2 linked regions of the Undibacterium sp. KW1 genome follow. The protein of the gene in region 1 interacts with the protein of each later gene in a pairwise test. Links are inferred from orthologs where the notes say so. Each region holds a gene or a part of one and is shown in the gene's direction. Other genes may lie near its edges. The genes, in order: phnG and UNDKW_RS12955.

Region 1 (15,529 bases):
CTACGCGGGCAAATAGCAAAAGGTCATTGGCCTCCAGGGTCATGATCGCATCCTCATACTAATCCTCTATTTTCCTATTTTTGGAACAATGATATCCATTTTAATGCCTTCCGGAATATTTTTGGAACGATTAAAGTACGTCCATCAACTCTTTATCTGAAAGGAACACAAAATGAACATCCTGCAAATCAACTCCAGCGCCCGTGCCCAAGCTTCTCATTCCACGCAACTGGCAAACAGCCTGGTTGAGGCTTTACTGGAAACATCTTCTGGTGCCACTGTGAATGTACGTGACCTGGGTAGTAATCCTCACCCCATACTTGATGAAACAGCACTGCAAGCCCTGTTCACACCAGCAGACCAGCGCACGACAGAACAGCAAGCCCGCGTTGCCCTCGATGATGCGCTGATAGCAGAAATCCAGGCCGCAGACGTGGTCGTACTCGGCGCACCCATGTACAACTTTGGTATCTCTGCTCAATTGAAAAACTGGATAGATGCGATTTCCCGCGCCCAGGTGACTTTCCGTTATACCGCCAATGGCCCTGAAGGCCTGTTGACTGGTAAGAAAGTGTATGTGGTACTGACACGTGGTGGCCTGTATCGCAATACGCCAAACGACACGCAAATGCCTTACCTGAAAACCTTCTTTGGCTTCCTGGGTATGACCGATGTAGAGTTTGTCTATGCAGAAGGTCTGGCCATGGGCCCGGATGCAGAAAAAGCATCTCTGGCTTCAGCACACCAGCAAATTAATGATTTACTGCCTGCTTAATAATTTACCGGCAATTTATCAGGACTTATGCAAAATTGTCCCAACAAGGCGTCAGCGACGAAGACAGTACTTTAGTACGGCTAGGAGCTGCAACGCAGTTGGGGCGGTTTTGCGTAAGTCCTATTTACAAGGATTATGGATCATGGAAACGAAAGATGTAGTTGTACGCAACACAGTTCAACAGGCTGAAAGCGTGAACACTTCACGCACGGTAGAACAACTGGTCGCCGGGCAGCCTACTTCAGATGGTGCCGGTGTCAAGCTGACACGGGTATTGACGCAGCCACTGCAATATCGGCTGGACCCCTTCCTCATGCTGGATGCGTTCGGCAGTGATGAGGCAGGTGACTACATCGCCGGTTTCCCCAGCCATCCGCACCGTGGTTTTGAAACTGTTACTTATATGCTGGCTGGCCGCATGCGCCACCGCGACAGTGCCGGTAATGAAGGCTTGCTGCAAAACGGCGGTGTGCAATGGATGACGGCTGGTCGTGGTGTGATTCACTCAGAAATGCCGGAACAGGAAGAAGGCCGCATGGCAGGCTTCCAGTTATGGCTGAACCTGCCAGCAAAAGACAAGATGATCGCCCCCTGGTACCGCGATATCCAGAGCGACACCATTCCTGAATTGCTGACGGCAGCAGGTGTCAAGGTACGCATTATCGCCGGTAGTAGCCATGGCATTGCAGGAGCCGTGCAGCGTGAAGTGACTCAGCCGCTGTACCTGGATATACACATGCCAGCCGGTAGCACTTTTAGCCACAGCCTGCCTGCCAGTTTCAATGCCTTTGTGTATGTCTATGAAGGTGAAGTGCAGATAGGCGAGCGTGAAGTGCCGGTGCAACGCATGGCGATATTGAAAAAAACGCCGGATGCGGATGGGGTGGTGATTGATGCCAAAGTTGATAGCCGCTTGTTGTTGATTGCCGGTCAGCCCTTGGGGGAAACCATTGTTCAGTATGGGCCGTTTGTGATGAATAGTCAGGCGGAGATATTCAAGGCGATTAGCGATTTTCGCGAAGGCAAACTGGTGAGCGCTGATTGAGCTACTGCGCGACGCGATTTTGAGCCTGCGATGCTCGTCGTACTAAAGTACGACTGCGCGTCCGAATTTGAACTTCGTCAAACTAGCGCCGCTCGCTACGCTCACTCAGCACTCACGGGGCTATAGATATTTAGAGAACGAAAAATCAATTGTAGGTTGGGCTACGCCTTATCAGCCCAACACTCGGCCTCGAAGCAACGTATACGTTTATTAAACGCCCAGTGTTGGGCTGGTAAACCGTAGCCCAACCTACGAAGCCAGGCTCTCACTACCGATAATCAAAATCTACATGTAAGGAAAACAAAATGAAACAAGCAGAAACCATAGGACCCGTCTTCGGCTCCTTCATCGCCCGCGTCTTGATCGCCCTGATCTTCGTGGCATCCGGTGCCAGCAAGATATCCGGCTTTGAGCAAACTGTAGGCTACATCGCCAGCAAGGGCTTGCCTTTGCCAGCACTGGGTGCGATCGCTGCCATCGTGGTGGAACTGGGCGGCGGCCTCATGGTCATCGTCGGCTGGCGTGCACGCTGGGCTGCAACTGCGATGATCTTGTTCACATTGGCAGCGGCTTTCATCTTCCATAATTTCTGGGGAGTACCAGCAGATGCCGCGCAAAACCAGATGATACACTTCATGAAGAATATCTCCATGGCAGGTGGCCTGCTGTATATCCTGATACATGGCAGCGGTGGCTGGAATCTGGATGGGCGTAAAGCCTGATAGGGAATATCTTACTCAGCTTCAATAGTTAATATAGCGGATTTGTCTGACGGCAAATCCGCTGTTTTTTTGCGTGAGAATGTAGCCGTTTCATCGTCTTGTAATCTTGCCTTCATACGCCTGACATATTCTTGTCCAATACTCCCGTGGATTAGCTCAATTGTCCAGACGGGGTAAATGCGATGAAGATAGAAATCAACGGGATTTCCAAAACCTTTAAAGGCGGCTATCAGGCGCTGGATAATATTGCACTGACTTTTAAGTCTGGTGAAATGGTCGCGCTCATCGGTGCATCCGGTTCTGGCAAGTCGACTTTACTGCGTCATATCTCTGGCCTGATCACCGCCAATGCTGATAAGAATGATATACGCCTCGGTGAGCAAGTCTTGCAGGCGAATGGCGTGGTCGGCAAGCAGATACGTCATTTGCGTTCGCAAATCGGTTTTGTTTTCCAGCAATTCAATCTGGTCGGGCGTTTGCCTGTGCTGACCAATGTTCTCACCGGTGGCATCGCCCGCATCCCACTGTGGCGCAGTTGTTTCCGTATTTTTACTAAAGAAGAGAAAACCCTGGGGCTGGCCGCGCTGGCACGTGTGGGTATTGCCGAGCATGCCTATAAACGTGCATCTGCCTTGTCCGGCGGTCAGCAACAGCGTGCAGCGATTGCCCGCACCATAGTTCAACAAGCCAAGGTCATCCTGGCAGATGAGCCGATAGCCTCGCTGGACCCTGAATCTGCACGTCGTGTCATGCAGACCCTGGCTGATTTAAATCGCCAGGATGGTACGACCGTAGTGGTATCCCTGCACCAGGTTGATGTGGCTTTTCGTTTTTGCCCGCGCACTGTTGCGCTGTCGCGTGGCCGTGTCGTGTATGACGGCCCTTCCAGCGAACTGACAGTAGCCATGTTGCGGGACCTGTATGGTGCAGAGGCAGAAGAATTGCTCAATCCCGTATCAGTTAACACGGCAAGTGCTGCACCCGATACCGACGCACTCTCTTTACCCACTCTCGCGGCTGCCGCCTGAGTTTTTTTACCCTTCAGGAGTATTTCCATGTTTCGTCAATTCGTGCGCAGTCTGACCCTGGGCCTGGTGATGGCCGCAACTGCTAGTGCCGTTATGGCAGAAGATACAGTCAAGACTTTAAACTTTGGCATCATTTCTACCGAGTCATCACAAAACCTGAAGCAAGACTGGCAGCCAGTGCTGGATGATATGGGCAAAAAGCTGGGCATCAAGATCAATGCCTTTTTTGCTCCTGACTATGCGGGTGTGATCGAAGGCATGCGTTTCAATAAGGTGCAATTTGCCTGGGTGGGCAATAAATCGGCTATTGAAGCCGTTGATCGTGCCAATTCTGAAGTGTTTGCACAAACCGTGAATGCCGATGGCACTCTCGGTTACTACAGCATGATCAGTGTACACAAGGACAGCCCTTACCAGACAGTGGAAGATGTCTTGAAAAACGCCAAGAACCTCAATTTTGGTATCGGTGATCCAAACTCTACTTCCGGCTTCCTGGTACCCAGCTATTATGTTTTTGCGCAAAACAATGTAAATCCCAAGACAGCTTTCAAGACTGTTCGTGGCGCCAATCATGAAACCAATATTCTGGCCGTGGCCAACAAGCAGGTAGATGCAGCTGTCCATAGCTCCGACGTGCTTGACCGCATCAAGGCACGCCAGCCAGAAACAGCCAGTCAATTGCGCCAGATCTGGAAATCTCCTTTGATCGCTGCTGATCCCCTGGTATGGCGCAAGGATTTGCCTGCCGACATGAAAGCCAAAATCAAGGACTTCTTTATCAACTACGGCAAGACTGGCCCTGATGCAGCGCGTGAAAAAGCACAACTGGCCAAGCTGACTTTGGGTGGTTTCCAGGATTCCAGCAATGCGCAATTGAAGCCTATCCGTCAACTTGAATTGTTCAAGGAAAAAGTCAAGATAGAAGCAGACGTCGCCCTGAACGCAGAGGAAAAGAAAGCCAAGCTGGACGACATCAACCGCAAACTGAACGACATCGCCAAGTCTTGATAGCATGAACAGCACACCAACAGCCCGCCAACAAGTCGTCATGAATTTGCCGGAAGCACCCAAGCGTGATACCGGCAAATTACTGGTCTGGGGCATAGTCCTGGCGATACTTGCCATGTCGTGGAAGGGCGCTGACATGCGCCCGCTGGAATTACTGCGCGATAGCGGCAATATGCTGACCTATGCAGCCAGCTTTTTTCCTCCAGACTTCCATGAATGGCGCATCTATTTGCAAGAGCTGTTGGTGACTTTACAGATCGCTGCGTGGGGAACTGCCCTGGCGGTGGTCTGCTCCATCCCCCTGGGTTTGCTGAGTTCGTCGAATATTGCACCAGCCTGGGTCAGCCAGCCTGTCCGTCGCCTGATGGATGCCGCACGTGCCATCAACGAGATGGTGTTTGCCATGCTGTTCGTAGTGGCCGTTGGCCTTGGTCCTTTTGCCGGTGTGCTGGCCTTGTTCGTGCATACTACGGGCATCTTGTCCAAGTTGTTTTCTGAAGCGGTTGAGGCGATAGACCCACAGCCGGTAGAAGGTATACGTGCAACCGGTGCACATGCGCTGGAAGAGATAGTCTATGGCGTCTTGCCGCAGGTCATGCCGCTATGGGTGTCATTTGCCCTGTACCGTTTTGAATCAAATGTGCGCTCTGCTACTGTCGTTGGCATGGTCGGTGCCGGCGGCATAGGCGTGATCCTGTGGGAAGTTATACGCGCTTTCCAGTATGCGCAGACTTGCGCCGTTTTATTGATGATCGTGCTGACAGTCAGCATGATAGATGTGATTTCTTCCCGTCTCAGAAAAGTTTTTATCTGATATACAGTAGATGCAGCTGATATGCAAACACAAAATCGCCAAATCGTTCAGGGGATCAATCTCCCGCAAGTCATAGACTGGCTGCAAAACCGCGCTGGCGGTCTGTATGGCGGCGAAGCCATCACCCAACTGGAGCATGCCCTGCAATGCGCCAGCCTGGCCATGCAAGAAGGCGCAAGCGATGCCCTGGTTATTGCTGCGCTCTTGCATGATCTGGCACACATGGCGGATGATGAAACCGATGAGACTTTCCCGCATGGCGAGCTGGCAGCCTTGTTGCTGGCTGAGTTGTTTGACCGGGATGTGACTGAACCCATACGCATGCATGTCGATGCCAAGCGTTATCTGTGTGCCGCAGATCCCCTGTACTGGTCAGGTTTGTCACATGCATCACAACGCAGCCTGATCTGGCAGGGTGGCCCGTTCTCCGTGACGCAAGCGACTGAATTCATAGATCAGGACTATGCCGAAGACGCAGTCAGATTGCGTCAGTGGGATGACATGGCAAAAGTGGTCGGTGCCAAGACTGTGGATTTGCAAGTCTTCATCAGCATGATGGAAAAACTGAATTTGCAATTCACGAGACAGGCTGAAACTGTGTGAGGCGGTAGGTAATGCTGGTTGCACCAGCTTTCCGAAGCTGTACTACTCTTTAGCAAATATCTTTAACAGCTTTTGCCCGGCAATATGTATAGGCCCGCTGTTGTCTATGCAGATAATATCCTGGTCATCAGGCACAGCAAATTTCAACCCCCGGTCGAGGCGGTTCAACAAGGCTGCACCAGATTCACGCTGGCGTTTTTCCATACGCTGCCTGATTTGCTCAGGGTCAGCCATGACCCAGATGATGCGTGCATCGGGGAATAACTGGCGCAGTTGTGGCAGGTATTCACGCGAACCATTGACGATGACATCCTGGCCGCATTTGAGCTTGGCCTCGATATTCCTGCGTATGCCATAGCATAAGCCGTTGGCTTGCCACTGCATGCAAAAATGGCCGGCGGCAGCGGCTTGCCAGTAAGCTTCCTGGTTCAATACTTCATGTGCTTCGCTATCATGGGCAGGACGGGTGATTGCCCGCTGCGCAAATTCCAGTGCCGCATTGGTGGGCAGGTTGTCTTTGACCCAGTGCAGCAGGGTATCCTTGCCAGCGCCTGAAGGACCGACGACAAAATACAGGCGGCCAGTAGCAGGCAGGGATTTTTGCTGCACCCTGGCCTGGAAGGGGAAACGCATCCAGAAGTTCAAAGGTGCACCGGGCCGTTCTTCACGGAATATCGTCAGCGCATCAATATCGAGCGGTGTATTGTCCAGCAGGCGTGAGAACTGCTGTTCCGCTGCCTTACGCAAGGCATACTGCGCATCGGCATCCACCTCCAGCAAATCATCGCTGAGTGTCAGGTGGAAGTGATATTCTTCTTCAGTATATGGATAACCCCATTGCTGCAATAGTGCTTCCTGCCTCGCACTGAGACCGGCATGACGGCGCTTGGCCAGATAAGCTGCATCAGGGGCGCGGCGTAACAAGTCAAAGTAACTGACACAGCGCATGGCCAGGGCATTGATCTCGGCTTCATCGCCCTGTGGCCGCAGGGCCAGGAAGTTACCCATCATACGTATCTGCATTTCCCTGATACTGATGACGGGCTGCACCTGTGCAAAGGCGCTGGCCATCTGCATCAGGTCTGCTTCCTGGAAACCTTCAAGCAAGTTGAACGGCGCTTTCAGTGTCGCATGAAAACCATAGCGCCGTGCTTCACTGGTGAGCTGGCTGAGCAGGATATCTGGCAGACCATTGATATGTGATTGCGGTATTTTCCCCGCGTGCATGGGGTCGCGCCCCAGCCAGCTAGCACCGGCCTGCCACCATGGGCTATCTGGTGCTGGGGAAAAGTAGAGGGCATAGCGCATCAGGCGGCCAGTTCCAGGGTTTGCTGATATTGCAGGCGTTGTGGCTCGGCGCAAAATACCAGCTTGCCTGCGGCGATGGTGGCAATCAGGCGTGGACTGCCATCAGCCTGTTTTTCTATCATGATGAGATCAGCACGCTGGCCAGCGGCGATATTGCCTCTGTCATGCAAGCCCAGTACGTCGGCAGGGTTCAGTGACACCAGTTGCCAGGCTTGTGCCAGGCTGCAAACATCTTCCTGCTCCAGGCGGAAAGGCGCATGCAATAAGGCGGGATAATAATAATCAGATGCCAGCGTGTCACACAGGCCACGGCGCACCGCATCACTGGCTGACAGACCGCCGCAATGACTACCACCGAGCAATACATTCGGCGCACCCATGACAACATGGTTGCCAAGGGCTTTCGCTGCCTGCAAGGCTTCTTCTGTCTTGGGGAACTCGCTGACATCAACGCCGAGTTCCTGGAAGCGTTCCCTGTCCATGCGGGTTTCATCATCATGCGATGCCATGGCGATGCCGCGCTGGCGGCAGGCTGCAGCCAGCTGGCTGATCGCCTGCGCTACTTTGGGTGAGCGCGACTGCGCCTTGTGCAGACGTTCCAGAAAACCGGCAACATCGCAACGCGCACGCTCGGCGTAAGCCACCAGTTTTTCAGGAGACGCACTTTTTCTCAGGATGGATGGCAGATGTTCATTGAAGGCAAAGAAGGCGATCAGACCAGACTCTATCCAGTTCAGTGCATCATGCAAGCCATCCAGATGGTGGTTTTCAAAACGCAGATGTATCAGGTGATCGGCATGTACAAAGGATTTTTGAGTCGCTATCTGTTCTAATGTGGCCAGTGCTGCCTCACGTCCGCGCAAGCCACCTTCCCATGAAAAGGTCAGACCGTGGCAGGCTGTGGTAATACCATTGCTGATCAGTTGTCTGTCCGTATCAGCGAAGGCGATGTCGTAGGCAAAGCTGGTGGCTGGGCGCGGTTGTAATTGACGTTCAAAAGCATCACCATGAATATCAACCAGGCCGGGTAATATCAGCAAACCTGTGGCATCAAAAAACTGCTGTTTGTTATGGTGCTGGAAGTGTTTGCTGTCTGTGCTGGCAATGTGTAATCCGTGCAAATAGATGCTGTCTTCAGACCAATCAGCGTGACCGTTCTGGTCTCGTTGCAGATACTTGCCACCCTGTATTGCGATATGCGTTTCCATGCTGATCCCCTTGCTCGCGATGACAAATCATAAACCCGAAATATGACTGGAAATTGACAAGGAAATTCCAGGCCAGATGTCATCAAGACTTCATGTAAGCCTGCTGTAATGTGGGGCTATGAATGCTGACCAAACTCCCAACTCTGCCCAGCAAGAGCGTGCCCGCTGGATGTCCATACTGGCGAAAGCGCCTGCACCAGAACTGGCTGCCAGTGCGCGCAAGTTCGGTGAACTGCCTTCCTATTTATGGTTAAGAAAACCCGAGACCGGCCTGGCCATGGTACGCGCCAGAACCGGTGGCAGTGGAAGCCAGTTCAATCTCGGCGAGATGTCCGTGACGCGTTGTGCCTTGCGGCTGGCGACGGGTGAAACCGGTGTGGCGTATGTGGCTGGTCGCGATCAGCATCATGCAGAATGGGCAGCGATTTTTGATGCGCTGATGCAAGGTGAGCACAGGTCAGTGGTCGAAGAAAATATCATCAAGCCACTGGAGCTATTGTTGCAGCAGAAGCGTGAACAATTGCAGGCTGAAGCGCAAGCAACCAGAGTGGAATTCATGACCATGGTCAGAGGAGAAGATGCATGACATATTCACCGGACACTAGTGAGAAAACTATGTCATCCATGCAGCAACTTTTACCCGCATGGGAAGACACTGTACATGATGCGCAAACAGTTTTCCGCAGTTTGCTGAAAGCCTTGTCCGAGCCTGGCACTATCCAGCGTCTCAGGGTGAATCTGCAAGCGCCAGCACCTTTGCAGATGGCAACAGCTGCAGCTTGCCTGGCCCTGATGGATTATGAAACCACAGCCTGGCTGGCAGATGAACTCGATAATGATGCAGTGCGCACTTATTTGCGCTTTCATTGCGGCCTGCCACTGGTACATGAAAAATCCTCAGCGAATTTTGCAGTATTGGGCAGCTCATTGCAGCAACTGGATTTGCAGGGCTTTGCCCAGGGTAGCATGACTTACCCTGACAAGTCCGCGACTTTGTTGATACAGGTCGATGATCTGGAAAATGGCACTGAATACCAGCTCACAGGCCCCGGCATCAAGGACAAGCGCAGCATCTATATCAGCGGCTTGCCAACGGATTTTGTCAACAAATGGCAAGCCAATCATGCCGCTTTCCCACAAGGTGTAGATGTGATTTTTTGTAGTGGCGACGCGGTAGTCGGTTTGCCGCGCACCAGCAAGATTGCAGCAGTGCAGTCTGAGGAGTTACCATGTACGTAGCCGTCAAAGGTGGCGAAAAAGCCATTGCGCAGTCCTATGAAGCGCTGGCAAAAATGCGCCGTGGTGATACTGCTGTACCCGAACTCAGCATCACCCAGATACGCGAACAAATGTCGCTGGCCGTGGCCAGGGTCATGGGTGAAGCTTCGCTGTATGACAAAGACCTGGCAGCACTCGCCATCAAGCAAGCCAGTGGTGATTTGATAGAAGCCATCTTCCTGCTGCGCGCTTACCGCACAACCTTGCCGCGCCTGATGGCAACCGTGCCAGTGGATACCGCCAATATGCTGATACAAAGACGCATCTCGGCAACTTTCAAGGATGTGCCAGGTGGCCAGGTATTGGGGGCGACTTATGACTATACCCAGCGCCTGCTGGATTTTTCACTGGCGGCTGAAGCCATGGGCAATGGCGGTACTGAACCAATAGATCATGAGAATACAGAAGCAGAAGCCTGTCCGCGTGTACTCGACTTCTTGAATGCAGAGGGTCTGATCGAGCCTGAACTGATGCCTGAAGGTGACCCCGAGCCTTTTGACCTGACACGCGAACCGCTGCAATTCCCCGCCAGTCGCGCCCTGCGCCTGCAAAGCCTGGCACGTGGTGATGAGGGTTTCCTGCTGGCATTGGCCTATTCCACCCAGCGTGGTTATGCCCGCAACCATCCCTTTGCTGGCGAGATACGTTATGGCAAGGTCAATGTGCAAGTCGTGCCTGAAGAATTGGGTTTTGCCATAGACATAGGCGAGATTGACATCACCGAATGCCAGATGGTGAACCAATTCGTCGGTTCGCAAAACGAAGCACCGAAATTTACACGTGGTTATGGCCTGGGTTTTGGTCATTGCGAACGCAAGGCCATGGCCATGGGTGTGGTAGATCGCGCCTTACGCGCCAGCGAGCTGAAAGAAGAAATCACTGCACCAGCACAGATGGAAGAATTTGTGCTCTACCATGCTGACAATGTAGAAGCATCCGGTTTCTTGCAGCATCTGAAGCTGCCGCATTATGTGGATTTCCAGGCTGAACTCAGCCTCTTGCGTGGCATACGTGCCGCTATTGATGCCAAAGTTGCTGAAGCTGACAAGCTTGAAGCAGCAGATGAACAAGCCGCTGAAAAATCCGGCAGGAAGGCAGCGTGATGATGGAGATGGACACCATGGAAACTCAGGGATATCAAGAGACCGCAGAGCAAGCCGCGCCCGCCAGAGCGGAGCCTGAAGCTGGCTATAACTTTGCCTATCTCGATGAGCAAACCAAGCGCATGATCAGGCGTGCCATTTTGAAAGCTGTTGCCATACCTGGTTACCAGGTACCATTCGGCGGGCGTGAAATGCCCCTGCCTTATGGCTGGGGTACGGGTGGCATACAAGTCACTGCCGCCATCATAGGCCAGGATGATGTCTTGAAAGTCATAGATCAAGGATCTGACGATACTACCAATGCAGTCAATATCCGCCGCTTCTTCCGTCGTACCACAGGTGTGGCAACCACCGAAAAAACTACTGCGGCGACCGTCATACAAACCCGCCACCGTATCCCGGAAACCCCTTTGGCTGAAGGCCAGATCATGGTGTATCAGGTGCCTATCCCTGAACCCCTGCGCTGGCTGGAACCCAGCGAAACCGAGACACGCAAATACCATGCGATGGCTGACTATGGCCTCATGAGCGTCAAACTGTATGAAGATATCGCCAGGTTGGGCAAGATAGAAACTGCTTATGATTATCCCGTCATCGTCAACGAGCGCTATCTGATGCGTCCTTCACCGATCCCCAAGTTTGACAATCCCAAGATGGACAAGAATCCAGCCCTGCAATTGTTTGGTGCCGGTCGTGAAAAACGCATTTATGCCGTGCCGCCTTACACGCCTGTTAAGAGCCTGGATTTTGAAGATTATCCTTTCGAGATAGAACACTGGGATCACCGCTGCGCCATGTGCGATGCGAATGATAGTTTCCTTGATGAAGTCATCGTTGATGACCAGGGTTCACGCATGTTTGTCTGCAGCGATACTGATTATTGCCGCACCCGCAGGGAAGAGCAGGCATGAGCAATTTGAATACCGATAGCATGCAACCCCTGCTGCAAGCGCGCAATGTCAGCAAATTCTATGGTGGCAAGACGGCTTGTGAACAAGTCAACCTCAGCCTGTATCCGGGAGAAGTGCTGGGCATAGTCGGTGAATCCGGCTCTGGAAAATCCACGCTGTTGAATTGCCTGGCAGGTCAGTTGCAGCCAGAGCAGGGTGAAGTCTTGTTCAATACCCGCGATGAAGGCATGGTCGAGTTGTTCACCATCAGCGAGGCACGTCGCCGTTTGCTGGCACGCACAGACTGGGGCTTTGTCCACCAAAGTGCCAGGGATGGTCTGCGGGTAGAAGTCTCTGCCGGTGCCAACGTCGGTGAACGCCTGATGGCCGTTGGTGCCCGCCATTATGGCCAGATACGTGCCGAGGCGCAGGACTGGTTGCACAGGGTGGAAATTGATGCGGCGCGTATTGATGACTTGCCGCGCGATTTCTCGGGCGGCATGCAACAGCGCTTGCAAATCGCCCGTAACCTGGTGACCAAACCGCGCCTGATTTTTATGGATGAACCTACGGCCAGCCTTGACGTTTCCGTGCAGGCGCGCTTGCTGGATTTATTACGCCAACTGGTTTCGCAATTGCAGGTCGCCGCCGTCATTGTCACCCATGACCTGGCTGTGGCGCGTTTGCTTGCTCACCGCCTCATAGTCATGCGCCAGGGGCAGGTAGTTGAGGAGGGTTTGACTGATCAGGTGCTCGATGATCCGCAACATCCCTATACCCAGTTGCTGGTGTCATCCGTTTTGCAGGCTTGAGGAACACATGTTGAAACGTATCGTAGTTGACGGTCTTTCCAAGGACTTTACCTTGCATCTGCAAGGCGGGCAGGAAATGTCCATCCTGTCAAAAATAGACATGCAGGTAGATGCCGGTGAATGCGTGGTCATCCATGCGCCTTCAGGTGCAGGCAAGAGTACCCTGCTGCGCTGTCTGTATGCCAATTACCGTGCCAGCAGTGGCAGCGTGAATATCTGGCACAAGGGTGACTCGGACGAAGGCGGCTGGGTCGATGTGCAATCGGCACCTGCACAACAGGTGCTGGCAGTCAGGCATAGTACCCTGGGTTTCGTGACCCAGTTCCTGCGCGTGATACCCCGCATCAGCACTCTGGATCTGGTGGCAGAACCCTTGCTCATGCGCGGCGTGGAAAAACAGGCTGCTTATGAACAGGCAGAAGAATTATTGTCACGCCTGCGCATACCCAAACGTTTGTGGCAAATCCCGCCTGCGACTTTTTCTGGTGGTGAACAACAGCGCGTCAATATCGCCCGCACCATGATTTGCGATTACCCCATACTTTTGCTTGATGAACCTACCGCTTCACTGGATGAAGCTAATCGTGCCACTGTCATCGACATGATCAATGCCGCACGTGAACGCGGTGCTGCTGTCGTCGGCATCTTTCATGATGAAGTCGTGCGCCAGGCACTTGCAACCAGAATTTTCTCCATCCCCGCAGCAGTCTCTTTGGTGGCAGCATGATGAACAGAATAGAAAATGCACAAATTGTTTTGGCCGATGAAATCATCAACGGCTCCATGCTGGTAGAGCAGGGCAGGATAGCTGACCTGACAGAAGCCGCACGTGCTTCCAGCGTCACGGGTACTGATGATTGGCAGGGTGATTATCTCTTGCCCGGCATGGTAGAGCTGCATACCGACAATCTGGAAAAACACCTGATGCCACGCCCCAAGGTAGTCTGGCCCACGCTGCCTGCGATACTGGCGCATGATGCCCAGATCGCTGCATCCGGCATCACGACCGTGCTCGATGCAATTTCAGTTGGTGATATCGATTCAGACAGCCTGCGCAATGACAGCCTCGACTCATGTACCCAAGGTTTGCGCATGGCCGCAGACTCAGGCATCTTGCGTGCAGATCACTTCCTGCACATGCGCCTGGAGCTGGCAGAAGAAGGCTTGCTGGACATGTTCGCCCCTTATCTGCATGACGAACGTCTGAAGCTGGTTTCGCTCATGGACCATACCCCCGGCCAAAGACAATGGACAGACCTGACACATTACCGTGTCTATGTATCCGGCAAGCGCGGCTGGAGCGAAGAAAAAGTGGATTCCATGCTGGAGCGTTTGCTGCTCAGGCAAGTCGCCTACGCAGCATCCAATCGCCGCGCCATCGTCGCCAGTTGCCGTGAACTGGATGTGCCAGTTCCACTGGCTACGCATGACGATACAACGGTAGAACATGTGGCTGAAGGTGTCGATGATGGCGTGACGATATCTGAATTTCCCACCACCGTTGCTGCTGCCAGGGCTGCCCGTGAACAAGGCCTGGGCATCATCATGGGTGCACCGAATATGGTGCGTGGTGGCTCGCATTCCGGCAATGTATCGGCAGCAGAATTGGCCAGGCTGGATCTGCTGGATGTACTGTCTTCAGACTATGTGCCAGCAAGTCTCTTGCATGCAGCTTTTCTGTTGCAAAATGAAGGCTTTGGCTTGCCCAAGGCTGTGGCAACCGTCACGCGCAATCCGGCGCGCATGATAGGTCTGCATGACAGGGGAGAGATTGCCGTGGGCTTGCGGGCAGACTATATGCGTGTGCGCTTGGTGAGCGGTATTCCTGTAGTTATGGGTGTGTGGAAAGCGGGTAACAGAATTGCCTGAATCGATTAAAACCTAAGACCTCTCACCACAGAGGCACAGAGACAGGAAAGGCTTCTTGCAAGAAGCCTTCGTTTCGCAGGCGAACGGCGCGCCGTTCGAAGTCCCTGCTACACCACAGAGAACGACTCTGAGAAGCCAAGAGTAACTCTGTGTCCCGGTGTCTTACAGGATTCAGTTTTGAATAATAATTTAATCCTGATCCAGATGCAAAGAAATCACACCCGCAGCAGGCGTCGCACAAGGCTCATCATCAAAGGCGATATCACCATTCGGGTTTGCTTCGCCATCAACTTTCAAATCCATGAAATTGAACAGGTTCTTGTCCATCAGGTGTGAAGGTGCAACGGTGGACAGGGATGCAAAGATATTGTCGACGCGGCCAGGGAATTTCTTGTCCCATTCACGCATCAAACCCTTGATTTGTTTGCGTTGCAGATTCTCTTGTGAGCCGCATAAATCGCAGGGGATGATGGGGAAGTTTTTGACTTCGGCATAACGCTCAGTGTCGGACTCTTTGACATAAGCCAGCGGGCGGATGACGATGTGCTTGCCATCGTCAGACTGCAGCTTGGCTGGCATGCCCTTGAGTTTGCCACCGAAGAACATATTCAGGAAAAAAGTTTCCAGGATATCGTCACGATGATGGCCAAGTGCGATCTTGGTGGCACCCAGTTCATCGGCCACGCGGTACAAAATACCGCGGCGCAGGCGTGAGCACAGCGAGCAAGTCGTCTTGCCTTCCGGGATCAGGCGTTTGACTATGCTATAGGTATCCTGGTTTTCTATGTGATAGGGTATGCCCAGTTTTTCCAGATAGGCTGGCAGGATATGGTCAGGGAAGTTCGGTTGCTTCTGGTCGAGGTTAACCGCGACGATATCGAAATTGATGGGCGCACGTTCACGCAAGGTCATCAGTATATCCAGCAGGGCATAACTGTCTTTGCCGCCAGACAGGCACACCATGACCTTGTCGCCTTCTTCTATCATATTGAAATCACCTATTGCCTGGCCAACCAGACGGCATAAGCGCTTGTGCAGCTTATTGTTTTCGTAGGTGATTTTTTCC
Region 2 (15,443 bases), 2.5 Mb from region 1 along the record:
GTACCTTTGGCCGCGTCATCCAGTTCCATGGGGTAAACGGCCTGAATCTCAAAACCACCAAAACCACCTGCCTTCATGTCCAGTATTTCGCGTTCCAGTTGCTTCTTTTCCACGGATGGTCCAAACCACCACCAGCGCACCATGGGACGTGCGTCATCGGGCGGCGTGGCAAAGGCTTTGACGACTTCTTTCACAGATGGGGAATTCCCTGTTGCCCTGGTTTGTGCCATTGTTGGTGCAGCACATAGCATGGCAAGAGAAAGCAGGACACAGGTGCGCAATTTGTTAAGCGCAAATGCAGGCAAGGTAGACTTGGTCATAGAAAATGATAATCCAGACAAATAGAGAACAGGCGTCTATCCTGAATGGACATCAGCTTATTGCTAAGTCTATTCCATCCGGGGACATGGCTATGAAAAAATCCCCCTGAAGCAGATCACCATTACGCAAAAATGCGCAACAGAAAATATGCTTCAGAGGGAGTTGAATCAGACAATACCGCTACCGCTGGCGCCAGCCTTTGGTGGACGGAGTGTAGCCTGTTTTTCACGATAGCCAGTTGCACGATAGCAGGCAACCGGATCAATAGCCGCACCGGAACGGGCGCGTGCCATAGCCAGGATAGGACTGACATCAGTGCGGAACGCCTGTTTCAGTGTTTGTGCTGCCAGCAGCACATCATTGTTTTCCTGATATGCGCTCAATGCCTTGCGGTCTACCAGTGCAGACTGTACAAAAGAACGTTGTACCTCGATAGCACTGGACATCAGACTTTCTATAGGATCGGTCACATTGTGTGACTGATCCAGCATGTAAGATGGTTTGAAGGCGTCACCGTCACGCTGTGCTACATCGGCCAGTTCATTGAAGATCAGGAACAGCTGGAAAGGATTGATACTGCCGGAATCCAGATCGTCATCACCATATTTGCTGTCATTGAAATGGAAACCACCCAGTTTGCCGAATTGCGCGAGGCGGGCAACAATCATTTCTATGTTGGTATTTGGCGCATGGTGACCAAGATCAACCAGGCATTTTGCCTTGGGGCCCAATTCGGTAGCACAGGCGTAACTGGTACCCCAGTCAGCAATCGTGGTGGCATAGAATGCTGGCTCAAACAGTTTGTGCTCGATGTACATCAGCCAGTCTGCTGGCAGTGCCTTGTAGATGTCGCGCATGCTGTCCAGATAACGTTCGAGCGCACCACGCAAATTATGCTGGCCCGGGAAATTGGCGCCATCGCCCACCCATACGGTCAAACCTTTGGAACCCAGTGCACGACCCAATTTTATACATTCGATATTGTGTGCTACCGCTTGCTCGCGCACGGCTTTGGCATTGGCTGTCAGGCTGCCGAATTTATAGGTCTGTTCCTGATTGGCCTGATCCTGGAAAGTGTTTGAATTGACAGTGTCAAATCCCAGGCCATGTTTGCTGGCAAATTCACGCATGGCTGCCGGATCACTGCTTTTATCCCAAGGAAAATGCAGGGACACGGTAGGTGTAGCCTGTGTCAGTTGATGTATGACAGCACAGTCTTCCAGTTTTTCCATAACATCGCGTGGCTCGCCCTTGCCTGGGAAGCGTGCAAAGCGGGTACCACCGGTACCAACACCCCAGCTTGGCAAGGCTACGGCAAAGGTCTGGGCTTTGGCTGTCAGTTGTTCGATATCCTGTCCGCGTCTGGCCAGGATGCTGCCCAGGGCAGCATAGTCGGCATCCAGATTCTGTTGCAGTTTGGCGTTATGTTCTGCCACCTGGCCGTGGTCAATTACTTTATCCATCTTATGTCTCCGTCTCATTGCTGACCTGATCAGATATCTAATTCAGGTCAATCTAATTTTTATATTTTAGCGCGTGAATGCAGCGGCATTGCCCGCATCTACGTTGATGATGTTACCTGTACTCTTGGCAGATTTGTCACTGGCCAGGAAATACACTGCTTCTGCGATATCTTCCGGCAATACGCTGAGTTTTAACATACTGCGCTGACGATAAAATTCTTCGATATCATCTGCATCGATTTTATTCGAGACAGCACGCTCTTCTTTCCATTTGCCATCCCAGATACGGGAACCACGGATCACGGCATCTGGATTGACTACATTGACGCGTATGCCGTGTGCCGCACCTTCAAGGGCGATACAACGTGCCAGGTGGATTTCGGCCGCTTTTGCCGTGCAATACGCAGATGCACCAGCAGAAGCAACCAGGCCGTTCTTACTGGCCACAAACACCATGCTGCCACCGATTTGCTGCTGCTTCATGATACGGAATGCGCTGCGACTGACCAGGAAGTAACCCTTGACCAGGATGTCCTGATTACGCTCCCAGATTTCCAGTGTCGTTTCATCCAGCGGTGCTGAAGATGCAATTCCTGCATTCGAGATCAGCAAATCGATACCACCAAATCGCAGGGAAGTTTCGCTCAGTATGGCTTCGACATCGCTTTCACGGGTGATATTGGCACTGACGATGGCTACGTTGTCTTTACCTGCCACTTTGGACAAGACCTGATGTGCCTGGCTCAATGCCTCGCCATCGATGTCTGTCAACATGACACAAGCGCCCTCCTGCAACAACTGGCGTGCCACTGCCTGACCGATGCCACCAGCAGCACCAGTCACCAGTGCGATGCGACCAGCCAGGCTTTTTGGCTTTGGCATGCGTTGCAGTTTGGCTTCTTCCAGCAACCAGTATTCGATATCAAAGGCTTCCTGCTCTGGCAAACCTACATAGCTGTCAACACCATTCGCACCGCGCATGACATTGATGGCATTCACATAAAATTCGCCAGCGATCCTCGCAGTTGCCTTGTCTTTGGCAAACGACAGCATGCCTATGCCAGGGATCAGGTAAATAATCGGGTTGGCATCACGCACTGCCGGGCTATTTTCGTGCTTGCAACGCTCATAGTAAGCGACATAATCTGCGCGATATTGATTCAGGCCCTCATCCAGGCCGCTCAAAAGTTGATCAAAGTTAGGATTGGAAGGATCAAAGTCAATCACAAACGGGCGAATCTTAGTACGCAGGAAGTGATCAGGGCAAGATGTACCCAGCGCTGCCAATGCCTGCAAGTCTTTGCTGCAGACAAAATCCAGCACAGTTGTGCTGTCATCAAAATGACCAAGCTTGAATTCTGTTTTACTGATTTTACCGCGTAGCACCGGCATCAGGCGGGCAACCAGGCTGGCACGCTCTGCGGCTGGCAGCGCGCTGTATTTGGCACCGCCAAATGCTGGCTTACGGCTATTTTCTTCCAGCCATGATTCGGCACGCTGGATGATTGCCAGCGTGGTTTCATAGCAAGACTTGGCAGTATCACCCCAGGTGAACAGACCATGACCTTCAAGGATGATGCCTTTCAGATTCGGCTGCGCTTGGGAGACCGCTTCCAGTTTCAAGCCCAGATCATAGCCAGGGCGCTGCCATGGCAACCAGCCCAGCTCACCTTCGAATATTTTTTGCGTCAAATCCTTGCTATTGGCACAGGCCGCAATAGCGATGACTGAATCAGGATGCATGTGGTCAACATGCTTGCGATTGATATACGCATGCAGTGGAGTATCAATACTGGCAGCGCGTGGGTTCAGGTTGAAGGTGCAATGTGGCAAATAAGCCACCATTTCATCTTCCAGCGCCAGACCACGATAGCGGCCTTTCAGTGAGTGCAGTTTATCCATGTACAGCGTTGAGAAACCATCCATCTTGATGCTTCCCAGATCACCGCCAGAACCTTTAACCCACAGTACTTCTACCTGCTCGCCAGTCAGGTAATCCGGCATCATCACCTTGGCAGAGGTATTGCCACCACCAAAGTTGGTAATGCGCATATCAGAGCCGAGCAGATTTGAGCGATACAGCAATAATTCTGGCTCAGTCAGGCCAGCTGCGTATGCATCGTCCCAAAGTGAAGTAATAGGCTTCTTCTGCTCGGTTTGCATCGTTGAGGTCATACATTCTCCGTGATTAATTAGTGTTTTTATGACAAATTCTTTAGCCTGAAGCCTTGAGTGATCAAGAGCTGAGCGGATCAATCACATCACTTGCTCATGTGAAGCATTTTGTCCGTTTTGGCAGTGGCAGTCAGTAGAAAACAGCCAGCTTTGAGTGTCAATACAGAAGTAATCAAGAAGCTGATCGAAGTCACAATAGTCAGCATGATGATTGAAATTTTCATAGCCAGATTAATGCATAGGAAAATAATCAGCTATTTGATCAATTTATGATTGACGCGCGATTTTTAAGTGATTAGTCTCGCTATACGCCAGCAAATTACTACGAAATAATGACTGGTAGCATGCCGCAATAAAGATAATAGACGGCAACAGACGGAGACAAAAATGGTAAATCACAAACGCCGTAAGCGTTTGCTGAAGCTGCTCGCCGAGCATAATTCAGCAAGCGTTCAGCAACTGGTAACATGGCTCAGCGCATCCCCCGCTACTGTCAGGCGCGATATCAGTTGGCTTGCAGCCCGTAATCTGCTTACCCGTACGCGTGGTGGCGCAGAAAACCTGCAGCAGGTAAAACGATCAATTGCGCTCACCAGCGAGACCTTCCAGAACAATATCAAATGTTATGCCGACAGAAAACGGGCAATCGCACGCTATGCGGCAAACATGTGCAATGACGGTGAAACCATCATCATCAATGGCGGTACGACGACCTTCATGATGGCTGAGTTCCTGGTCGATAAGAAGCTCAAGATACTGACAAATTCTTTCATGATGGCAGAGCGCCTGCTGGTCTCCAGTGAAAATGAAATCATCGTTCCTGGCGGGCGCGTGTATCGCGAACAGAATGTCATCCTCAGCCCTTTTGACAACGACATCACTCAGCATCATTACGCTGGAAAAATGTTCATGAGTGTTTATGGTTTGTCATTGCTGGGTCTGATGGAAGTAGATCCGCTCTTGATACAGGCTGAAAAACGCTTGATCAGCCAGGCTGAAGAATTGATCGTTCTGGCAGACAGCTCCAAATTCGCCAAAAAAGCTGGTCTCATCCTATGTGGCTTGAATCGCGTATCTTGCCTCATCACTGATCATTACGCGTCTGACTCTGCCGTACAGTTGCTTGAGCAGTCTGGCGTCAAGGTCATTACCGTAGCACCGGAAGAATTGCCAGCAAAAGACATATTAAATAAATTTACAAATGCTTATGACACTGAGTCTGCAAGCATGTTCCAGACGGAGACAGTTTGATGAAAAGAAGAAAAGTGATACTGGCAGCAATTGCATTGAGCATGCTGGGTGCCATGCAGGGTTGCGAACAGAAATCAGACAAAATAAAAATTGCCATCGTGGTTAAAAATCTGGGCAATGGTTTTTTTGACGCTGCACACGAAGGTGCCAAAGAGGCGGCCAAGCAAATTGGTAATGTAGAAATCATTTATACAGGCCCAACCACCCCAAGTGCTGAAGGCCAGATAGAAATCATCAACTCGCTGATCAGTCAAAAGGTCAATGCCATCGCCATCTCAGCAAATGATGCCCATGCGCTGGTTCCTATCACCAAAAAAGCCATGCAACGCGGCATCAAGGTCATCTCTTTCGATAGCGGGATAGCACCAGAAGGCCGGTTGATGCAGCTCAATCCATCCAATGCTGAATTGATAGGGATCAAGCAGTTGGAAATGGCATCCAATGCGACTGGTGGCAAAGGTGAAATCGCCATCCTGTCTGCATCTGCCCAGGCGACCAACCAGAACATCTGGATTAATGTCATGAAAAAAGGCCTGGAAAAACCTGAGTTTGCCGGCCTTAAACTGGTGGCAACTGTGTATGGTGATGACCAGTCCGATAAAAGTTACCGCGAAGCGATAGGCCTGTTGCGCAGCAATCCAAATCTAAAAGTGATTATTTCCCCTTCCACTGTTGGCATCAACGCTGCCAGCAAGGCCGTGGTCGATGAAAAACTGGTCGGCAAGGTATTCGTTACCGGACTGGGCTTGCCATCAGAAATGGCGGGACACGTCAAAAGCGGTGCCGTTAAGGAATTCGCCATCTGGAATCCCATTGACCTTGGTTACGCTGCGACTTATATCGCCAATGAATTTATCAAAGGCAATCCAGATGCCAAGGCAGGTGGCAGCTTTACCATAGGCCGCATGGGTACGATCAAGATTGATGCCAACGGTGATGCAGCAATGGCCCCACCCTTCACTTACAACAAAGAGAACGTAGAACAATTCTCCAAGATATTTTAAGTAAAGACACTTGTTCAGTACCGGCCCGTGATGCACTTCAACGGGCTGTCTGGAAATAGAACCAGTTGCATGTGAAAATTTATGCCAGCAGCACATGCTTGTGCTTGCCAGTTTTTTACGCAGGCAACTGACTTCTTTTCTATTATTGCCTTGCCTTATATTAATGACCTTAATGACGAACGAGCACAACCCGTTTCCCATCGCCCCGGATGGTTCACCTGCGGCACCTATTCTGACATTGACCGGTATTTGCAAACGCTTTCAAGGCATCATTGCATTACACGAAGTTGCACTCAATGTGCGTGCAGGTGAGGTCATGGCGCTGATAGGTGAAAACGGCGCTGGCAAATCCACTTTGGTAAAAACACTGACTGGCATTTATCAGCCGGACAGCGGCAGTATACATATCGCGGGCAAGCAAGTTCGCTTCGCCAATCCACAAGATGCCATGCTGGCAGGTGTTACTGCTGTTCATCAGGAAACCGTCATGTTTGACGAATTGACGGTGGCAGAAAATATTTTCATAGGCCGCCAGCCCATGTGCGGCTTTCCGGCACGGGTAGATTGGGCATTGATGGAAGCTCAGTCTGAAAGACTGTTTGCAAGGCTGGAAGTGTCGCTGCCGGTACGAGCCAAGGTCAAGGACTTGAGTGTGGCACAGCGCCACTTTGTCGAAATTGCCCGCGCCCTGTCGCAAGATGCACGCGTGGTCATCATGGATGAGCCGACCGCATCGCTGTCACAACGGGAAATTCAAGAGCTGTACCGCATCATCAGGCAATTACGCGCTGCTGGTACCGCAGTGATTTTCATCTCACACAAGTTTGATGAAATCTATGCTGTTGCCGATCGATACACCGTCTTACGGGACGGTCATTTTGTTGCTGAAGGTGCACTGGCTGATATCTCTGAACCGGATCTGGTGTCTCTCATGGTAGGTCGCTCCATTCATCAAACCTTCCCCAAGCAAGCTGTGGTCATAGGCGACACCTTGCTTGAGGTAAAAGATTTTTGTCACCCTACCGAGTTTGACAAGGTCAATTTTTCTTTGCGCAAAGGTGAGATTCTGGGGTTTTATGGTCTGGTGGGTGCGGGCCGTTCAGAAGTCATGCAAGCCCTGTTTGGACTCAGCAGTGGCGTCACTGGCAGCGTAAGCCTGGAAGGCAAGGTATTGGCCATTAAATCAGCCAAAGATGCGATATCCCTTGGCATAGCTTATGTTCCGGAAGACCGGCAACATCAAGGTGGCCATCTGACCATGTCGGTGCAGCAAAATATCACCTTGCCTATCCTGGATCGCATAGGCTTCCTGCTCGGCAGGCGACGCAGCGAAGAAGCAGCAATTTCAAGACACTACAGCGAACAACTAGAACTCAAGGCTAGTCATTTGACGCAACTGATCGCCGAGCTATCTGGTGGCAACCAGCAAAAAGTCATCCTGGGCAAGTGGCTGGCAACCAAACCCAAAGTCATCATCCTGGACGAGCCAACCAAGGGTATCGATATCGGTTCCAAGGCTGCGGTGCACCGTTTCATCAGCGAACTGGTTTCAACGGGATTGTCAGTGATACTGGTGTCATCCGAATTACCGGAAGTACTGGGCATGTCTGACCGCGTTATCGTCATGCATCAGGGACATATCAAAAAAATATTTGACAGAGCACATGCCACGCCAGAGAGCGTAGTTGCTGCGGCGTCTGGCAGTGATGCATCAATAGTGGAGATAGCAAGGGAAATGGCAGAGGAAATAGCATGAACCGTTTGAAGTATTTGCAGCAGAGGGAAGTTCTGCTGGGATTGATGATCGCTTCTCTGATAGTCCTTGTTGGGCTACGTGCGCCTGTTTTTCTCAGTGTATCAAGTCTGTCCAACTTGATGACCGACAGCACGCTGTTGATCATGCTGGCGGTGACCCAGATGTTTGTCATCATTACACGTGGCATCGATTTATCAGTGGCATCCAATTTGGCGCTATCAGGCATGATGTCTGCCTTGCTGGCTTCGAAATTTCCTGATCTGCCTCTACTACTGATTATCTTGGTGGCAATCGTCATAGGCCTTGGCCTGGGATTGATCAATGGCTACCTGATCGGTTACTTGGGTCTGCCGCCTATCGTCGTAACGCTGGGCACCATGAGCGTCTATCGCGGCCTGGTGTTTGTATTGTCTGGTGGTGCCTGGGTATCGTCACACCAGATGCCTGCCGCCTTCATCGCCTTTCCACTCAGTCAGTTACTGGGAATTACGCACCTGGTCTGGATTGCCGTCATCGTTATTGCTGTGATGTGGTACCTCGCCCGCTATACGCATTTTGGCAGGGACTTGTATGCCATTGGCAATCAACCAAATGCTGCCAACTATATAGGCATCCCTACCCCGCGCCGCCTGTTCTGGACGTATGGCTTGTCAGGATTGATGGCTGGCTTATGTGGTTACCTGTGGGTGGCACGTTACGCAGTGGCCTATACGGAAATTGCCTATGGCTTTGAATTTACCGTGATTGCAGCCTGCGTCATTGGTGGTATCAATATCGCCGGTGGTGCGGGTACAGTATCTGGTGCAGTACTGGGCTCACTGTTCCTGGCAGTCATCAACAACGCCCTGCCCATCATGAAAATTTCGCCCTTCTGGCAAAGCGCACTGACCGGCGTTGTGATACTTACCGCCGTCATGATCAATGCCCGTAGCAATAAAAAAAGCAGCCGCCAGATTTTGCCTTTGCAACTGCTGCAAAAAAATGCAATCAGGAGCAGTACGTGAACACGACTACCATGACACCCTCAAATAACAGCTCACGCTACACCATACGCGACCGGGAAGATTTTCAGTTAAAAAAAATCTTCTCGCATTGGGAAACTCTGCTGGCCATACTGTTTGTCGCAGCCTTCATTGTCAACAGCCTGGTGTTGCCGAATTTTTTTGATTTGCACAATTTGGCTGATGGCACGTTCAACTTCAGTGAAAAAGCACTGATCGCCTTGCCCATGGCCTTGCTGATCATCTGCCGCGAGATCGATATTTCTGTGTCCGGGATATTGGCATTGTGTTCAGTTGCCATGGGTCTGGCGAATTCACATGGTTTCCCTGCTTACACTTTATTGTTCATCGCCATATTTACCGGTGCTGCCTGCGGCAGTTTGAATGGCTTGCTGGTGACGCGCTTTGCCCTGCCTTCCATCGTCGTGACGATAGGCAGTGTGTCACTGTTTCGCGGTCTGGCCAGCGTGGTTCTTGGCGACCAGGCATTTACTTCTTATCCGCAATTATTAATCGACTGGGGCCAGGGCTATTTCTTTGATCTTATTCCCCGACAATTCATCGTCCTGTTGTTCTTTGTTGTACTGTTCGCGATTCTGCTGCATGCAACCAGTTGGGGACGCCGCATCTATGCGATTGGCAACAACCCTGTTGCGGCCAGATTTTCTGGTGTGGCTGTCGATAAATACCGCTTCATGCTGTTTACACTGACCGGCGCCATGGCTGGCCTCGCAGCGTTTTTCCTGACGGGACGCATCGGCAGTACTCGCCCGAATATTGCTACAGGATGGGAGCTGGAAATCATTACCATGGTGATCTTGGGTGGTGTCAGCATCGCGGGTGGCGCAGGAACCATTATCGGCGTGTTCCTGGCTGTATTGACATTAGGTATCGTCAACTATGGCATGGCATTGGCAAACATCCCCGGCATTATCATGACCATCATCGTCGGCATCCTGCTGCTAGTCACGATTGCCCTGCCCCGTCTGATGAATCTTAAGAAACAAAGAAAATAAAAAGCAAATGAAGCAGAATGCCAGTATCGTCCTTGACATAGGCAAGACCAATGTAAAGCTCAGCCTGCTCGATGCGCAGGCAAATACTTTGGCCGAGCAACGCTGCGCCAATAACATCGTCCAGGACGGCGTCTATCCACATCATGATACCGAGAGGATATGGTCGTGGATGCTGCAGATATTCGGTGAATTTTCCCAGATTGCCAATGTGTCAGCAATCATCCCAGTGACCCATGGTGCGACTGCTGCGCTGGTGAATGACAAAGGTTTGGTGCTACCAGTTCTGGACTATGAGTCAGAATTGCCTGAGCAGGATAATCATCAATATCAGCCGCTACGGCCGCCATACCAGCAAAGCTATTCTCCTGATTTGCCAGCAGGCCTCAATCTGGGTCGTCAACTGGCCTGGCTGCAAAACAACTACCCACAGGAATTTGCCAAAGCCTCACATATACTGATGTATCCACAGTACTGGGCATGGCGCTTGTCCGGTGTTGCAGCAACTGAAGTCAGTTCACTAGGTTGTCATACAGACTTGTGGGACACCGGGCAGCAGAAATACTCTTCTTTGGTGGAGAAAAAGGGATGGGCTTCCCTTTTCCCTCGCATGCAAAAAGCCTGGACCAGGCTGGCAACGATACATCCCACATTAGCAAGGGAAACCGGTTTGCCAGCAGATTGCCAAATAATATGCGGTGTGCATGACAGCAATGCATCTCTGTTACGTCATCTGAAAGATGCGGGTAACAAGCACCGTACAGTTCTATCGACCGGCACCTGGACGATCGCTGCCGCCTTGGGCGCAGATCAGGAAAGGCTGGACGAACATGCGGATATGCTGGCCAATACCAATGTGCTTGGTGAAGCAGTTTCCTGCATGCGCTTTATGGGCGGGCGGGAATTTGCCATTCTGGCAGGCCAGGAGCCAGTGACTTGTACGCCATCCGATATCAGCAAACTAATCAGCCAAAATACCTTTGCCTTGCCCTGCTTTGCCGAATCAGGTGGCCCGTTTTCTGGACAATTGGCCAAAATATCAGGGCAGGCACCAGAAAACATGCAGGAAAGATATGCTCTCGCCACTCTGTATTGCGTACTCATGACAGATTATTGCCTGGAAAAACTGGGGTCAGAAGGCGATATCATTATTGAGGGAAGTTTCACCAACAATCCCTATCTGGCAGCATTGCTGGCTAGCTTACGGCAGCAGCAAAACATCGAGCTGTCAAATGACACCAGTGGTACCACTTACGGGGCCTGGATGTTGCATCACTGGGAAAAATTGCCTGACCTGGATTCACAAGCTGGTGCCGTGAGCAAACTGGAACTGCCCGGATTACTCACTTACAAGGCGAAGTGGCACGAATTGGTGACGTCCAGATAAGTCAGAATCGATCCAGAAATTCATCAATGGGAACCTGTTACCTGGTTCCCATTTTGCGTTCTTCAGCCGCTAATCATTTGATAAACGGACATAAGCAGGTGCATCACGGTCAACCTGCAATCCCTGCTCAGTCAGTAATAACTCAACGACCTGCAAGGAACTGCGTCGCTGTTCCTTGCCATCTTTTTTCTGGTCGGCACCACGTTTTCCAGGATGGGTGAAATAAAATAAAAATGCCCTGTCACCGTTGACGACAACATCGGGATGCCCGCCGATGACGCCATCATCTTCGCCATGCCCTGGTATTTCAAGCAGATTACCACCCACCTGGCGCTTCCAGCTCAGTAAGTCATCTGAACGATATACAGCCAGCCCACGCCACACATCAGTAATCATCCACCATTGCTCTTTCCAGCGAAAAACCTTGGGCCCTTCCCCACTTTGATCGCCAACGGCCTTGCCTTTGTCTATCCATTTTTCAAGATCAACACTGTCAGCATAGTAAATAGATTTTTTGTCCACTTCATTGTTGTACCACATGCGATATCCGCCTTCAGGCAAACGCAGTACCGTAGCATCAATCACCCTGTCAGAAGCAAGCTGCAATACCCTGGCATTGCGCCAGTGACGTAAATCCTGGCTACGCAGATGTACCATGTAGCGAGGATGTTTCCAGTCATTAAAGATACCGGGTACCACCGTCAGGAACATATGATAGCTGCCATCATCAGCCCGGATGATCTCGGGCGCCCAATGAGTAGACTCAAGCCCGCCCATGGATGGCGGCAACTCTATGTCGGCTTCGCCCAAGTAGTGCCAGTTGGCACCATTATCATCTGATTCAGCTATGCCTATACGTGTTCCATGCACCCATGCGACACCAGGGACATCATTAGCATTCGCCCGTCGGTTGGTGTAAAACATCCACCATTTACCCAATGCGGTATTGCGCACCAGCACAGGATCTGCAGCTCCATCCATGATGGGATCTCTGAACAAGGGCCTGGCAGCCAGTTTGCCCTGATTAATCATGGGTGCACCAGGTTGTCCAAAATCTGGTGTTCCGTCAGCGTTCCAGCTGAATGTCTGAGCACAGGTATGTCTGTTCGGGTCATTTAGTGCATTACCCTTGATGTCCCGATAATCACGGGCGTGATAAACCAGTACATCTGTTTTACCATCTGCCGTGGTCGTGAAGGAATTGTGTCCGGGACCATACTGATTACTTGCAGCATTGCTCTTGAATACCGGCTGAGAAGATTTGCTCCATACCTTTGCATCAAGCAAATTTGCGTTTGCCGGTGCCGTCAATAAACCCATACAATAGTTTTCATCGGTGGCGCTGGCTGAATAGGTGATGAATATACGCCCATCTCTGATCAATACTGCCGGCGCTTCATTGACTTCATATTTACGTTTCTCCCATTCATAATCGGGGCGCGACAATAAAGTCGCTGGCCCTGCAATAGACAAAGGCGTATCCATCTTCGCCAGATAGATATTGGTATTCTTTTTATCCGACGCAGGATCACGCTGCGTCCACACCAGGTAACGTTGGCCAGCATGAGAAAACGTGGTTGCGTCCAGTGAAAATGATTCCCAACCGGTCTTGATCTGTCCCCGCTCCAGCCACTCGCCGTCAACAGGATTGGCCGCACTGCTTTCCAGTACATACAGTCGTATATCCCAGATCGCGTCAGCCCTGCCAGCTGTGAAATACACATACCACTTCCCATCAATGAAATGTAATTCCGGAGCCCAGATGTGATGACTCATGGGGCCGCTAGCGTGTTTGCGCCAGATGACTTTGGCATCTGCCATGGCAAGTTCATTGATGCTGCGTGCACGCCTCAATTCGATGCGATCATATTCTGGTGCTGTGGCGGTAAAGTAATAATAGCCATCTGTATGCAAAAATATTTGTGGATCTGCCCGATTCTTGACTAATGGATTATTAAAAACAGGCTGGGCAAACGATAAACCAGGGACAGACATGAATACTGTCCATATCAGGCTAATGAAAACCATCCTGCACTTTGCATGTGAAGTCATGAGAAATAGTTTGAAAATACGAACCTGAAAAAAAACCAGCCATCTGCACTAGCATGGCTGGATCAAATACAGCGATTAACAAAAGTCTTACTGATTAATTCTTGATCGATACACCGATGAAGTAGCGACGGCCAGACCATACCAGTTCATTCGGGCGCGACAGATCACCTGCATCCGTGATATTTGCCTGATCAGTCAGGTTTTTGCCTTCAAAAGAGAAAGTGATAAACTGGTTATAACGATATTGAATTTTGGCGTCCAGATACCCAGTCTTTTCGTTATAAACCGGGTTTTTGGAAACGTCCTCAGTGCCAGTGTAGTAACGATCACGATAATGGTAGGCAAGACGAGCATTGAATCTGTCTTTGTCGTACCACAAGCCAAGGTTGTAGGCATTCTTAGACATCCCAGCATAAGGCAGAATCGAACCATCCAAGGGATTCAAACGCTCAGTACCAGGGGCATAAGTAAAGCCCATACGGGTATAGTTAGCGTCCACGCCAAATCCACTCAGGAAACCCGGCAAGAAAGTCAGTGCTGTTCTGCCTGCAATTTCCACCCCTCGCGTAACTGCACCAGGGAAATTGACGGGCATATTGACGTCCCACAAAGTCCCGTCCTTAAACAAATCCACACTCTTGACATTTGTTTTTACCGCGTTACCAACCGTGATGTTTTTACGGAACAAAGCAAGACTAAGCTGACTATCTGAATTTGGATAGTATTCCAAACTCAAATCTGTATTGGTGGCCTGGAACGGCTTCAGAGAAGGGTTACCTGCCGTGCAATCATCTGTTCCATCACCACCAAATTGCGCTGCACCGCTATTTTTGGTACAAGTAGCATTTGGGACAATATCAGTGATTCTTGGACGAGACATAACCTTGCCCCAACCAATGCGCACCAGAAATTGATTTGGTATCAACCATGCACCTGCGTTAAAGCTTGGCAATACATTCGAATAAGTATTGTCTATGCTGGTAATGGAGTTCGACAAAATGACTGTATTGAAAGTTGTCGAACCAGGTGTTTTCTCGACATTGATCTGTTGTTTGAACAGGCCCTGAGAGACATCGCGCGTTTGTGTATATCTGACACCGATGTTACCGAAGATGTCTTTGCCAAACAATTCAGTATCAAAATCTGCACGTAAATAAACGGATTTGACTTTTTCATCGACAACATAAGCAGGAATCTGCGCATACATTTTACCGTCACTGCCAGGCGCGTTATACAGGTAGTCATGGTTAAAGTGGGTCAGATCAAAATTGGAACCCACATTTGCAAATGAAGGAGCAACCCAGTTTGTGGGTACATTGCTGATACCACTATAGCCCTTGAAGAAGGTGCCAGGCGAAGTCGAGAATACAGATTGCGCCAGCGCAGCCATGGCAGAGCTGTTGACCGACCTGGTCCAAGCATTTGCGTCAGCTAGATTTGTCGGGCCTACTGTTGCACGCACCACATTGGTGGTATTCAATGGGTCGTAACTATAAGTCTGGTTGATGTTTGCTGTTTGCACATACACATCGTCAGCATTACTGTTCAAGTCATTGCCAGCGCTGGCAAGATAACCACCACCGTTATACTGACTGGACTTTGCCTGCTGCGACTGAACACCAAACCAGATGCGGGACAAAAAGTCAGTTTTCAGCTTATATTTGAAATCAAGCTTGAGCTGATCTTCTTTGTTGATCGTTTCTGAAGGGCGGTACTGCAATTGAGCAGAAATATAGGAATTAGGGTTCGAAGGACTATAGCCTGTTGGAAAAGTAAATCGCGGCAACCCTGAAGAATCAAGATTGACCTGCAAACCAGGGGCATTCTGCGTCAATATCAGATTATTCGAATCACTGCTGTACGTGGATTTAGCTGATGATGCCAGGCCTTCTACATCCAGACGTTCGCCCTTATAGGTAAAGCCGGCTGTCGTATATTTGGAATCAATTTTTAAACCAAAATCGCGCAAGGATGTGCTAAAGCCGGCCTGCCCGCCGTTTGGCGAAGCCGCACTACCCGG

What was found.
Region 2: the proteins of phnG (region 1) and UNDKW_RS12955 interact in binary tests that used the Escherichia coli proteins (3 or more experiments, as listed by UniProt). The link is inferred for Undibacterium sp. KW1 from one-to-one orthologs.

Annotation. Positions count from the first base shown.
Region 1 is NZ_AP018439.1:339,846-355,374, forward strand. Bases 7,433-10,363 are described here. They hold phnG (phosphonate C-P lyase system protein PhnG), read left to right. Parts: upstream 7,433-8,629; coding sequence 8,630-9,097; downstream 9,098-10,363. Other genes in these bases: UNDKW_RS01570 (alpha-D-ribose 1-methylphosphonate 5-triphosphate diphosphatase), read right to left, coding at 7,433-8,511; phnH (phosphonate C-P lyase system protein PhnH), read left to right, coding at 9,094-9,750; UNDKW_RS01585 (carbon-phosphorus lyase complex subunit PhnI), read left to right, coding at 9,741-10,363. Outside these bases: UNDKW_RS01525 (LysR family transcriptional regulator), read right to left, coding at 1-43; UNDKW_RS01530 (FMN-dependent NADH-azoreductase), read left to right, coding at 173-775; UNDKW_RS01535 (pirin family protein), read left to right, coding at 918-1,820; UNDKW_RS01540 (DoxX family protein), read left to right, coding at 2,126-2,542; phnC (phosphonate ABC transporter ATP-binding protein), read left to right, coding at 2,725-3,570; phnD (phosphonate ABC transporter substrate-binding protein), read left to right, coding at 3,598-4,578; phosphonate ABC transporter, permease protein PhnE, read left to right, coding at 4,619-5,392; UNDKW_RS01560 (HD domain-containing protein), read left to right, coding at 5,414-5,995; phosphonate metabolism protein/1,5-bisphosphokinase (PRPP-forming) PhnN, read right to left, coding at 6,038-7,303; more of UNDKW_RS01570, read right to left, coding at 7,303-7,432; more of UNDKW_RS01585, read left to right, coding at 10,364-10,892; UNDKW_RS01590 (alpha-D-ribose 1-methylphosphonate 5-phosphate C-P-lyase PhnJ), read left to right, coding at 10,910-11,803; phosphonate C-P lyase system protein PhnK, read left to right, coding at 11,800-12,594; phosphonate C-P lyase system protein PhnL, read left to right, coding at 12,602-13,321; UNDKW_RS01605 (alpha-D-ribose 1-methylphosphonate 5-triphosphate diphosphatase), read left to right, coding at 13,321-14,463; tRNA 2-thiocytidine(32) synthetase TtcA, read right to left, coding at 14,653-15,529. UniProt on the Escherichia coli protein: Together with PhnH, PhnI and PhnL is required for the transfer of the ribose triphosphate moiety from ATP to methyl phosphonate.
Region 2 is NZ_AP018439.1:2,860,149-2,875,591, forward strand. Bases 5,834-8,678 are described here. They hold UNDKW_RS12955 (sugar ABC transporter ATP-binding protein), read left to right. Parts: upstream 5,834-6,386; coding sequence 6,387-7,970; downstream 7,971-8,678. Other genes in these bases: rhaS (rhamnose ABC transporter substrate-binding protein), read left to right, coding at 5,834-6,214; UNDKW_RS12960 (ABC transporter permease), read left to right, coding at 7,967-8,678. In the rest of the region: UNDKW_RS12930 (glycosyl hydrolase), read right to left, coding at 1-320; rhaI (L-rhamnose catabolism isomerase), read right to left, coding at 489-1,784; UNDKW_RS12940 (bifunctional rhamnulose-1-phosphate aldolase/short-chain dehydrogenase), read right to left, coding at 1,851-3,959; UNDKW_RS12945 (DeoR/GlpR family DNA-binding transcription regulator), read left to right, coding at 4,347-5,210; more of rhaS, read left to right, coding at 5,210-5,833; more of UNDKW_RS12960, read left to right, coding at 8,679-8,974; UNDKW_RS12965 (ABC transporter permease), read left to right, coding at 8,971-9,987; UNDKW_RS12970 (FGGY-family carbohydrate kinase), read left to right, coding at 9,995-11,371; UNDKW_RS31155 (family 43 glycosylhydrolase), read right to left, coding at 11,441-13,366; UNDKW_RS12980 (TonB-dependent receptor), read right to left, coding at 13,518-15,443. UniProt on the Escherichia coli protein: Part of the ABC transporter complex RbsABC involved in ribose import. Responsible for energy coupling to the transport system.